Regions from separate parts of the Psychrobacillus sp. NPDC093180 genome, predicted to be linked through region 1. Evidence: riboswitches for the same ligand, from Rfam matches in the RefSeq annotation. Region 1 holds a riboswitch; each other region holds the start of a gene.

Region 1 (3,287 bases):
TCTTCATAAACTGACTACACTGTTGTCAATGTACCATATTATTAGAATTCAAACAACCTTCTGAACTAACTCTTCAGAGCCAAAATGGATTATTAATTTGCTTCCATTTCCTTCTTACTTTTTGCATTCCAAACAACAAACAATACAATAAGAATACCTATAACCGAAACAAGTCCTATTAAAATGGAATCTGTTAAACCAAGAACTAAATAGCCTATCGCCGCTATAATAGCACTAATAATCGCATATGGTAATTGCGTCATAACATGATCGATTACATTAACCCCAGCTCCAGTAGCTGACATGATGGTTGTATCCGAAATCGGTGAACAATGATCTCCAAATACTGCTCCGGCTAGAACCGCTGCAAGTACTGGCAACAATAACTCTGGTTCTATCGCCATAATAATACTAGCACCAATTGGCAATAAAATACCAAATGAACCCCAAGAAGATCCAGTAGCAAATGCCATAAATGCCGTTAATACAAAGAGCAATGCTGGAATAACGCCGACCGGAATATTATTATCCGTTACAAGGTTAGCTAAAAATACACCTGTTTCTAATGCATTGATCAAGAAGGATAAAGACCATGCAAAAATTAAAATAAATATAGCAGGAAGCATGGAACGAATCCCTGTCACGATAGCTTTCCACACTAAATTAACGCTCGCTTCTGGATTAGTATTAAATTGTCGCACATACAGGGCAATAGCCAAAATCGTCGCTACCAATCCCCCAATAAATAAAGAAAATGGCACATCGGTATTTTCAAAAATAACAAATAAATTTAACTGATAACCAGAAAGGCTATAGCCTGTCCAAAACATGGCAAATAACGTCACTACAATTAACGATACAATCGGCAACACTAAATCCAATACTTTACCATAATTATTTTCCGGGAAATTTCCTTGTAGATTTCCTGGGTTTGGTTTAGACGAATCAAAAAGCTCCCCAGTTTCTATCGCTTTCTTCTCGTGCTTTTTCATTTCCATTAAGTCAAAGTCTGTCCATGCTAGGAAAAAAACAATCGCTAAAGTCGCAAGCACATAAAAATTCATAGGTGCCATTAACACAAATGCCTCAAGTGGCGTATAAGCAGTTACTGCATGCGTTGCAAAAATAACTCCTAACTGACTGATTAAAAACGCACCCCAACTTGAAACGGGTGACACTACACAAACAGGAGCAGAAGTAGAATCGATAAAATAAGAAAGCTTCGCACGTGAAATGCGATGCGAATCAGTAATAGGTCTGGCAATTTGACCAACTGCTAACGCATTAAAATAATCATCTACAAATATGAGTATCCCTAAAAAAGCTGTTAATAATTTCGAGCCACGGCGAGTTTTAATTTTTTTAATCGCCCATGCCGCAAATGCTGTACTACCGCCTGATAAACTTACAAACGCTGTCACAACACCAAGCATTAATATAAAAAGCAAAATATAAATATTATAAGCATTTAACCCTTCTTCCCAAAAAGAAGTTCTAAATGATTCCCATAATAATAGCAACGAATCCACTGGAGCAAAATTTTCTACCAGAAGCGCTGCAGATACAATTCCAACCCCTAAAGATAAAATAACTCGCTTCGTTACAAGCACCATAATGATTGCAAGTAACGGTGGCAATAAAGAAAAAATCGTATTTTCCAAAACCTATTCCTCCTCAAAAATATAAAAAGCCAACCTACATATGTATATAGGTTGGCTTCCACTATTGAATTTAAGCATAAAAACGATTATTTACCATCTGTAGCTCACCATTTATATTTTCATATAAATGACAGTGTTATTCTTTTTTAGAATAACCCCAACTAAATATCGTTTGACGGACTATATTTAGCTTCGGCAAAACTTCCTTTCGTATACGATCATAAGCGTCATCTTCCTGTATAGTACTATTAAGCTCTGCAGCCTCTACCTATTATATTCATTTTCTCTATTGTAACAGTTGTTTCTGTTTTCTCTGGAATTTTTATTTTTCAGGTAACGGAATCGGCACCTCAACAGACGGAGCAGCAGAACCATCTCCTCCAGTATAAATATGTGGCACTTGCCCTTGCACTAATCCCATGGCTACGGGAATCTTTTGTTCGACAACACTCATTTTACTAGCAAGCGGTACAATAACTTGGACATTTACTTTAATATGAATACTCACTTCTACATACGCATTATTAATACCAAAGTTTTCGATAGTCGGTACAACAGTAGATTGAACATTTCCAATCACATGAAACCGAATAGGAATTTTAGGTCCTAAATTACCGATTAGCGGTATATTCGTTGCCTGCCCCATCGGCACAAAAAATACAACTCCGCCTTGATCTTCCATCGTTGTTTTATCGTATTCAATATCATCTAGATAAGGTAAACTCGATAGATTTCCCTTTTCTGCTTGTTCTAGATGGGCTTGCACCAAACTGTTCGTATCCGATAAGACACGATTAATAATTTCTGTATTAAATTTCGTCGTTACCATATTGGTGCTACCATTTGTTGATGGTACTTCCTCGATAATATCGTTTACATCTAAAACGTTCGCTGTCCTTGAGTTAATTGCTTTACTAATAACCATTGATGCGATTTTATTGGTTTGTACTTCCGCATAATCCAGATAAGTTGGAGTCAATTGGTTGTTAACGAAATAAAATACGCCTGCAACTGATAAGATAAATAACATTATTAGTATAGCTAGTTTTCGCTGAGCAGAAAAAAAAGGAAAACGCTTTTTTTTACGATAGAATAGCAAAAAATCCCCCTTATTACTATTATGTAATAAGAAGGATTATTATGCTTGACTCAGTAACTGATTGCCGTACCACTTAACTACATCACGTATTAACTCCGGCATATAGTATTCTTTCGTTGCAAATTTAAAGGAAGGAAAAAAATAACCAAATGTGAACATATCAAGTGTCGCCAATGTATACACTTTTTCAAGTAACAATCGTTCATCACCAATAAATACATCCCCATGCTCATCTTCCATCAATTGCTCGAAAATAATAGCCCCTAAGTATTTGCCTCTAAACCCGAGCCCCTTTACCTCTAAGTGTGGCCATTTCTCATTTTTAGATTGCTCCACAATTTCCAATAATTCCGCTCCTGTTAATGTGATAACACATGGATTTATCGGATGTGGCAAACATCGATGTAAGTCGCTAGCACTAATAGGACCAATCTGTAAGTCTGTTAAAAATATCCCAGCAGGAAACATCGCACAATCAGCTTTCGTAAAGGTAAGCAAAGCATTACCGAAAAATCTAGACATATCGG
Region 2 (3,287 bases), on a different contig from region 1:
AAAACAACAAAAATTGGCAATGACCACTTTTGTAATTTATCGAGTTGCTTGACTCCAAACCAATTTAGTGGAATTACAATTAATCCGAAGAAAATGATTAGTGCCCATTCTGGTATGATGGGGAAGAAGGTGTGAACTGCGGAAACTAAAATTAGGCCTTCAAATGCACAGTACATGATGAAGTTTGTTGCATAAATGAATGAGGTTAACGATGCACCTATGTAACCAAAACCTCCACCCCTAGATAATAAGTTGACGTTCATACCGGATTTTGCTGAAAGATATGTGATGAACGTTCCGAGTATACCAGCAACAATTATCGCATATATGGAGGATATGATGGCATTGATGGCTCCGAATTGAAGTGCCATAACGCTTCCCATTTGAAAATAAAAAATGGCCGTTGCTATCCCAAAAGTGATGTTAGTTATACTAAACCAACCCGCTTTTCTCTGATCTCTTGGCACTCTGTCTAATGAATAATCATCTTTCATTTCTTCTGACACTTTGTGATCTGCGACTTGGACAGATCCCATAATATCAACTCCCTTTTTGTATAATTTTATGAATATTAAACTTCCATTTTATTGTAAAAAGATTCGTTCACCAATTCATCCATTTTCCATTATATCAATAAAGGCAATATTTTATCAAATCTAGTGTTTTTAAGGGCATATGAAATATGATTTTTTTGGAAGTTTAAAAAGTCATTATGAATAGCTGGTTGACACATATCTGATGTTGTTGTAGACTATGAAACATAAATTAATTAAATATGACCTCACTTGATAAGTGGGGTAGAGGCGCGATATTTATTAGTCCTTAGCGGAGTTTGAGAAGCAATGATGCTAGGGAGAAGGAAATGTCGCCGAAGTTTGTAAATATTTCTCCGTATTACATGCTGGGTCTGCAGTGAACAACTGCAGGACTGTCCACTTTAAACGTCCCGGTTTATTGTGGTGTGCTATCTCATTTGGGTAAAGTAGAGGATTTAGGGCAACTATACAAATTGCGACCTGAGTTCATCTCAGGTCTTTTTTATAGGTTGTCCTTTTTTATTGTTTTCAAACATAAACTAAAAATAAAAGGGGAGAAATACAAGTGAAAAATAAATTTCTATTACTAACAATGTTCGTATCAATCTTATTACTTTTAGCAGCATGTGGAACGGATAACACAGAAAAAGCAGGTTCAGGCGCGTCAACTCAAGAAAGCGATACATTTACAATCGGTTTAGAAGCTGGATACCCACCATTTAACTGGACACAAATGGACGATTCTAACGGTGGAGTGAAACTTCAAGGCAACTCAGAATATGCAGGTGGATACGATGTAGAAATGGCTAAGAAAATTGCAGAAGGCTTAGGCAAAGAATTGGTCATTGTTAAAACAGAATGGGATGGTTTAGTTCCTGCTTTAACATCAGGTAAAATTGATGCAATAATGGCAGGTATGTCTCCTACAAAGGAACGCAAAGCCACAATCGACTTCTCTGATAACTACTATACATCTAATTTTGTAATGGTTGTAAAAAAAGGTGGACCTTATGAGAATGCTACATCCATTCAAGATTTTAAAGGGGCAAAAGTGACTGGGCAGCTAAACACTTCCCATTACGGTGTGATCGATCAAATTGACGGTGTAAAAAAACAAACTGCTATGGATAATTTTCCAGCAATGCGCGTTGCATTAGAGTCAGGTAAAATCGATGGTTATGTATCCGAGCGCCCTGAAGGAATTAGTGCTTCTTCTGCAAATGAAAACTTTGTAATGGTTGAATTTACAGAAGGATTCAAGGCATCGGAAGAAGAAACGGCAGTTGCAGTAGGGCTTACAAAAGATAGTGAACTAACAGAAAAAATTAATGAGATCTTAGCAAAAATCTCAGAAGAAGAACGTCAAGAAATTATGGATAATGCGATAAAAAATCAACCAGCTGCAGAATAATGACGAAACATATCGGCTGCAATTTTATTGCAGTCGTTTTTTACGCTTAAAAGGAGGAATATGATGAGTTTCGAGTGGGTAGTATCAATCGTTTCCGATAACTGGCCGATGTTCCTTCGGGGAGCAGGAATTACTTTATTAATTTCTATAATCGGTACAATAATCGGTTCAGTTATCGGTTTATTAGCAGGAGTTATACGCACAATTCCGCTGCCTGAAAGAGCAGCAAAACGAATATTACTAAAGGTAGTAAATATAATCCTTTCTGTATATATTGAATTTTTCCGTGGAACACCAATGATTGTACAGGCAATGGTTATTTATTACGGATCCATGCTAGCTTTTAATATTGATATGAATGCCCTAGTGGCAGCTGTTTTCATTGTATCGATAAATACAGGAGCTTATATGGCAGAAATTGTACGTGGTGGAGTCATTTCTATTGAAAAAGGGCAATTCGAAGCTGCTCAAGCAATCGGGATGAATCATATACAAACAATGCTCCATGTAGTTTTACCACAAGTCATTCGTAATATATTACCGGCAACGGGTAACCAATTTATCATTAATATTAAAGATACATCTGTACTAAACGTCATTAGTGTATCGGAGTTATTTTTCCAAACAAAATCGATTGCAGGAAACAACTTCCGTTATTTTGAATCGTTTTTCGTGGCATGTGTGTTGTACTTTGTTATGACCTATACAGTAACACTAATTCTACGTTATTTTGAAAGAAAACTAGATGGACCTGAAAACTACAGCATGATTGGTCAGCCAGCGCAAGTAACTTTAACGAATACAAAAGAAAGCTAAGAAGGAGGAGCAATAATGGAAAAAGTAGTTGATATACAACATTTAAGCAAATCCTTTGGAGCACGTGAAGTACTAAAAGACATTGATTTCTCTGTTAAAAAAGGGGAAGTGGTCAGTATAATCGGTTCTTCTGGATCAGGTAAATCCACGCTTCTTCGTTGTATTAATCTTTTAGAAAAACCAAGTGGCGGTCAAATTATTTATAACGGTGAAAATATTTTAGACGACAAACATGATATACATGCATATCGCACAAAGTTGGGGATGGTTTTCCAACAATTTAACTTGTTTAATAATCATAATGTGTTGAGCAACTGTGTCGTTGGACAAATAAAAGTGCTAAAACGTTCTAAAGAAGAAGCAGAAAAAATAGCGATGAAGTATTTAAAAGTTGTTGGGATGGATCAATACGTAAATGCAAAAGCAAGCCAGCTATCAGGAGGGCAAAAGCAACGTGTGGCAATCGCCCGTGCACTTTCAATGGAACCAGACGTAATGTTATTTGATGAACCAACATCGGCTCT
Region 3 (3,287 bases), on a different contig from region 1:
GTTTTTAACGTTTTTAGGTCAGTTTTATGCAAAGCCAGAGCATATTAAACCTAAAGAGGTGTTCGTTCCTCATGATACAGATGTCCATTTAGCTTCTGAATTGTTAGAGATGAAAGTGTTCACTCCTCAAAAAGGCTTGAAAAAAAACTTAGTAGATCTTGCGAAGAAAAATGCTGTACTGGCCTTAAGTGAGAAGTTCCAGCTGATTGAAAGACAAGAAGAGCGTACGATAGGAGCAGTGGAGGAATTAGGTAATGTAATGGGGATTGCCACTCCAAACCGAATTGAAGCATTTGATAATTCTCATATACATGGAACCGACGCTGTTTCAGCGATGGTTGTCTTTGTAGATGGCAAAGCATATAAAAAGGACTATCGAAAATATAAGACGAGAACTGCTGCCAAACATGATGATTACGGAGCGATGCGAGAGGTCATTCGCAGAAGATACACACGAGTATTGAAAGAAAATTTACCTTTACCAGATCTCATTATTATCGATGGAGGAAAAGGACAAATAGAAGCTGCTCGAGAAATTTTAGAGGATGAGTTAGGCTTGGAAATTCCTATTGCTGGACTTGCAAAAGATGGCAAGCACCAAACTTCGCAGCTACTATATGGAAATCCTATTGATATAATTCCAATGAAGCGGACGAGTGAAGGATTTTATTTGTTACAGCGTATTCAAGACGAAGTACACCGCTTTGCTATTACATTCCATCGCCAACAAAGAGGGAAACATACAATCGCTTCTTCTTTAGATGGTATTGAAGGAATAGGTCCGAAACGAAAAAAAGCACTATTAAAGCATTTCGGATCAATCAAGAAAATGCAGGTAGCGACGAAGGAAGAATTTATAGAAGCAGGGCTTTCTAGAAAGCTAGCAGAGACAATGGTGGAACATTTTCAGAAAAAGTAATTGTCTTCTGAATTTTCTTGTGTTATGGTTGATACAATTTAATATTCACTATCATGAAGTGAAGATAGAGGTGCAAACTGACAAGAGTACTTAGCGGGAGGATGAAAAGATCCGTCAATCGCTAAAGGAAAGGGTCATTTGCCGAAACCTAGTATAGCTTTTCCTGTTCTAGGTTGGTTCTGCATTGAAGAAATGTAGGATTGTCAGAATTCAGTATTCTGGAGGGCTATCTCACATGGACATTATTTGACCGTGTATGAGACAATGCTTTTCACAATATGTGGAAAGCATTTTTTAATCCTTACAGATAAACAAGGGAGAGAATATCCATGAGTAAAATTGTGATGAAATTCGGTGGTACTTCTGTAGCAACTACAGAAAAAATTGCGAGCGTAGCAAACAGAATCAGTAAAGAGAAAGAAAAAGGACATGATATTGTTGTAGTCGTATCAGCAATGGGCAAAGCAACAGATGAGTTGGTAAATTTAGCGAATGAAATAACAGAAAATCCATCTAAACGCGAAATGGACATGCTACTCTCGACTGGTGAACAAGTGACTATGTCATTACTAGCGATCCAATTAAATGCACTAGGTCTAGACGCCGTTTCTCTAACTGGTTGGCAAGCAGGCCTCGTGACAGATAATGTACATAAAAATGCAAGAGTAGAGAAAATGGATGGCTCTAAAATAAGCGACTTATTGAAAGAAGATAAGATCGTAATTGTTGCTGGCTTTCAAGGGGTTTCAAATAATGGAGAAATCACAACTCTGGGAAGAGGTGGGTCAGATACAACCGCAGTTGCCATTGCAGTAACGATTGAAGCGGATGTATGTGATATTTATACAGATGTAGAAGGGGTATATACATCGGACCCAAGATACGTTACAAATGCTAGAAAGCTAGAACAATTAGAATACGATGAAATGCTTGAGCTTGCTAATCTAGGTGCTGGAGTACTTCATCCAAGAGCAGTCGAATTTGCAAAAAACTATAAAATACCATTAAGAGTACGTTCAAGCTCTTCAGAAAATGAAGGAACAATTTTAAAGGAGGAAGTAGATGTGGAAAATAATTTAGTAGTACGTGGGGTAGCATTTGAATCGGATATAGTGCGATTAACAATTGAGTATGATGTACCATTTAATGGTTCACTAGCATCCATTTTTACGACTCTTGCAGAAAATCATATTAATGTTGATATTATTGTACAATCCATTGTAGATGGTGTTAGACCTGCTGTTTCATTCTCTATCAAAAAAGAGTCGTTAGCAGAAGCAATTACGGTTCTTGAAACCCACAAAAAAACGCTCGGCTTTACATTTGCGGACTTTGAGGTAGGCTTAGCGAAAGTTTCCATCGTTGGTTCAGGAATGGTCTCCAATCCGGGAGTTGCCGCGCAAATGTTTGATCGACTTCGAAAAGAAAATATTCCGGTGAAGATGGTAAGTACATCCGAGATAAAAGTTTCTGTTGTTGTCCCTCAAGACGAGATGATTCAAGCAGCCAATGCCCTGCACGATGAATTCGATTTGGCGATCAAGCAATAACTGATCAGGCAACCAGGAGGGTAAGGGTCGTGACATTGTTACGACCCTTGTTTGCTTTGCTTGGAGTGTCCGCTCGGATTCAAAGAGTCGCTATTAATTTCGTCTCGAACATGACAAAATCATTAACGTCTCACTTCAAGTAAACTTGTTATATGAAAAATTGGTTGCGTTCATCTGTATTTTGGTTGCCCTTGTGCTAATTTGGTTGCTCTCAGTATAGAAATGGTTGCTTTCAACTGCAGTTTAGTTGCCCTTAGCCATTTTCAGGGATTATTTATTCAGCGACTACGAAATTTTAGCGTTTAACACGGTAGATTCTTGCGAGAAGATTCGTCGCTCGCCCGCAGAAAGCGAAGCGCCGTCAGTTTTAACCATGTATTCACATTTAAAAAGAAAAGCATTGGATGGCTTGATAGCCATTCAATGCTTATTTAGTAACTTTTACATCCCATTTTACTTGAAAGGAAACAGTTCCGTTTTTATTTGGTTCTTCGTCGTAGCATTCTGTTAAATAACCGCCAATTTTCTGTTGTTGCTCGGCTAAAAAGCCTGCTTCTAATCGGTGGCTTCTTATTTTTCCACTTTGAGGTAAATTGAACGTATGTAAGGTATAAAATGCAGAGTCTTTTGTTGTTTTCTCTAACTCTAGTGTTCCCCAACCTGCTTGTTGAAAGAATGTAATGGCTTCTTCCATCGAGTAAAGTGGAAACTTGCGAGCAAGATCTTTTCCAGCCCAATATAAAATATCTTTTTCATGTTTTCCGAGAATAGAAGCAAGCACGTGGTCTCTTAGTAATTCATATCCAAAGGAAGTTACA

What was found. Region 1 has a riboswitch for lysine ahead of ACIP9W_RS10245 (Na+/H+ antiporter NhaC family protein). Riboswitches for the same ligand answer to the same signal wherever they lie in the genome.
Region 2: linked by a shared signal. The riboswitch ahead of ACIP9W_RS19230 (transporter substrate-binding domain-containing protein) and the one ahead of ACIP9W_RS10245 (Na+/H+ antiporter NhaC family protein) in region 1 are both predicted to bind lysine.
Region 3: linked by a shared signal. The riboswitch ahead of ACIP9W_RS01060 (aspartate kinase) and the one ahead of ACIP9W_RS10245 (Na+/H+ antiporter NhaC family protein) in region 1 are both predicted to bind lysine.

The regions. Positions count from the first base shown of each region.
Region 1 is NZ_JBIVOJ010000006.1:37,462-40,748, forward strand. It holds gene ACIP9W_RS10245 (Na+/H+ antiporter NhaC family protein) at 93-1,661, opposite strand; lysine riboswitch at 1,754-1,936, opposite strand; gene yunB (sporulation protein YunB) at 1,984-2,760, opposite strand; gene ACIP9W_RS10255 (bifunctional metallophosphatase/5'-nucleotidase) at 2,800-3,287, opposite strand, start outside.
Region 2 is NZ_JBIVOJ010000015.1:60,997-64,283, forward strand. It holds gene ACIP9W_RS19225 (purine-cytosine permease family protein) at 1-536, opposite strand, end outside; lysine riboswitch at 791-975, shown strand; gene ACIP9W_RS19230 (transporter substrate-binding domain-containing protein) at 1,102-1,947, shown strand; gene ACIP9W_RS19235 (amino acid ABC transporter permease) at 2,011-2,763, shown strand; gene ACIP9W_RS19240 (amino acid ABC transporter ATP-binding protein) at 2,779-3,287, shown strand, end outside.
Region 3 is NZ_JBIVOJ010000001.1:204,001-207,287, forward strand. It holds gene uvrC (excinuclease ABC subunit UvrC) at 1-919, shown strand, start outside; lysine riboswitch at 977-1,156, shown strand; gene ACIP9W_RS01060 (aspartate kinase) at 1,249-2,469, shown strand; gene ACIP9W_RS01065 (YslB family protein) at 2,897-3,287, opposite strand, start outside.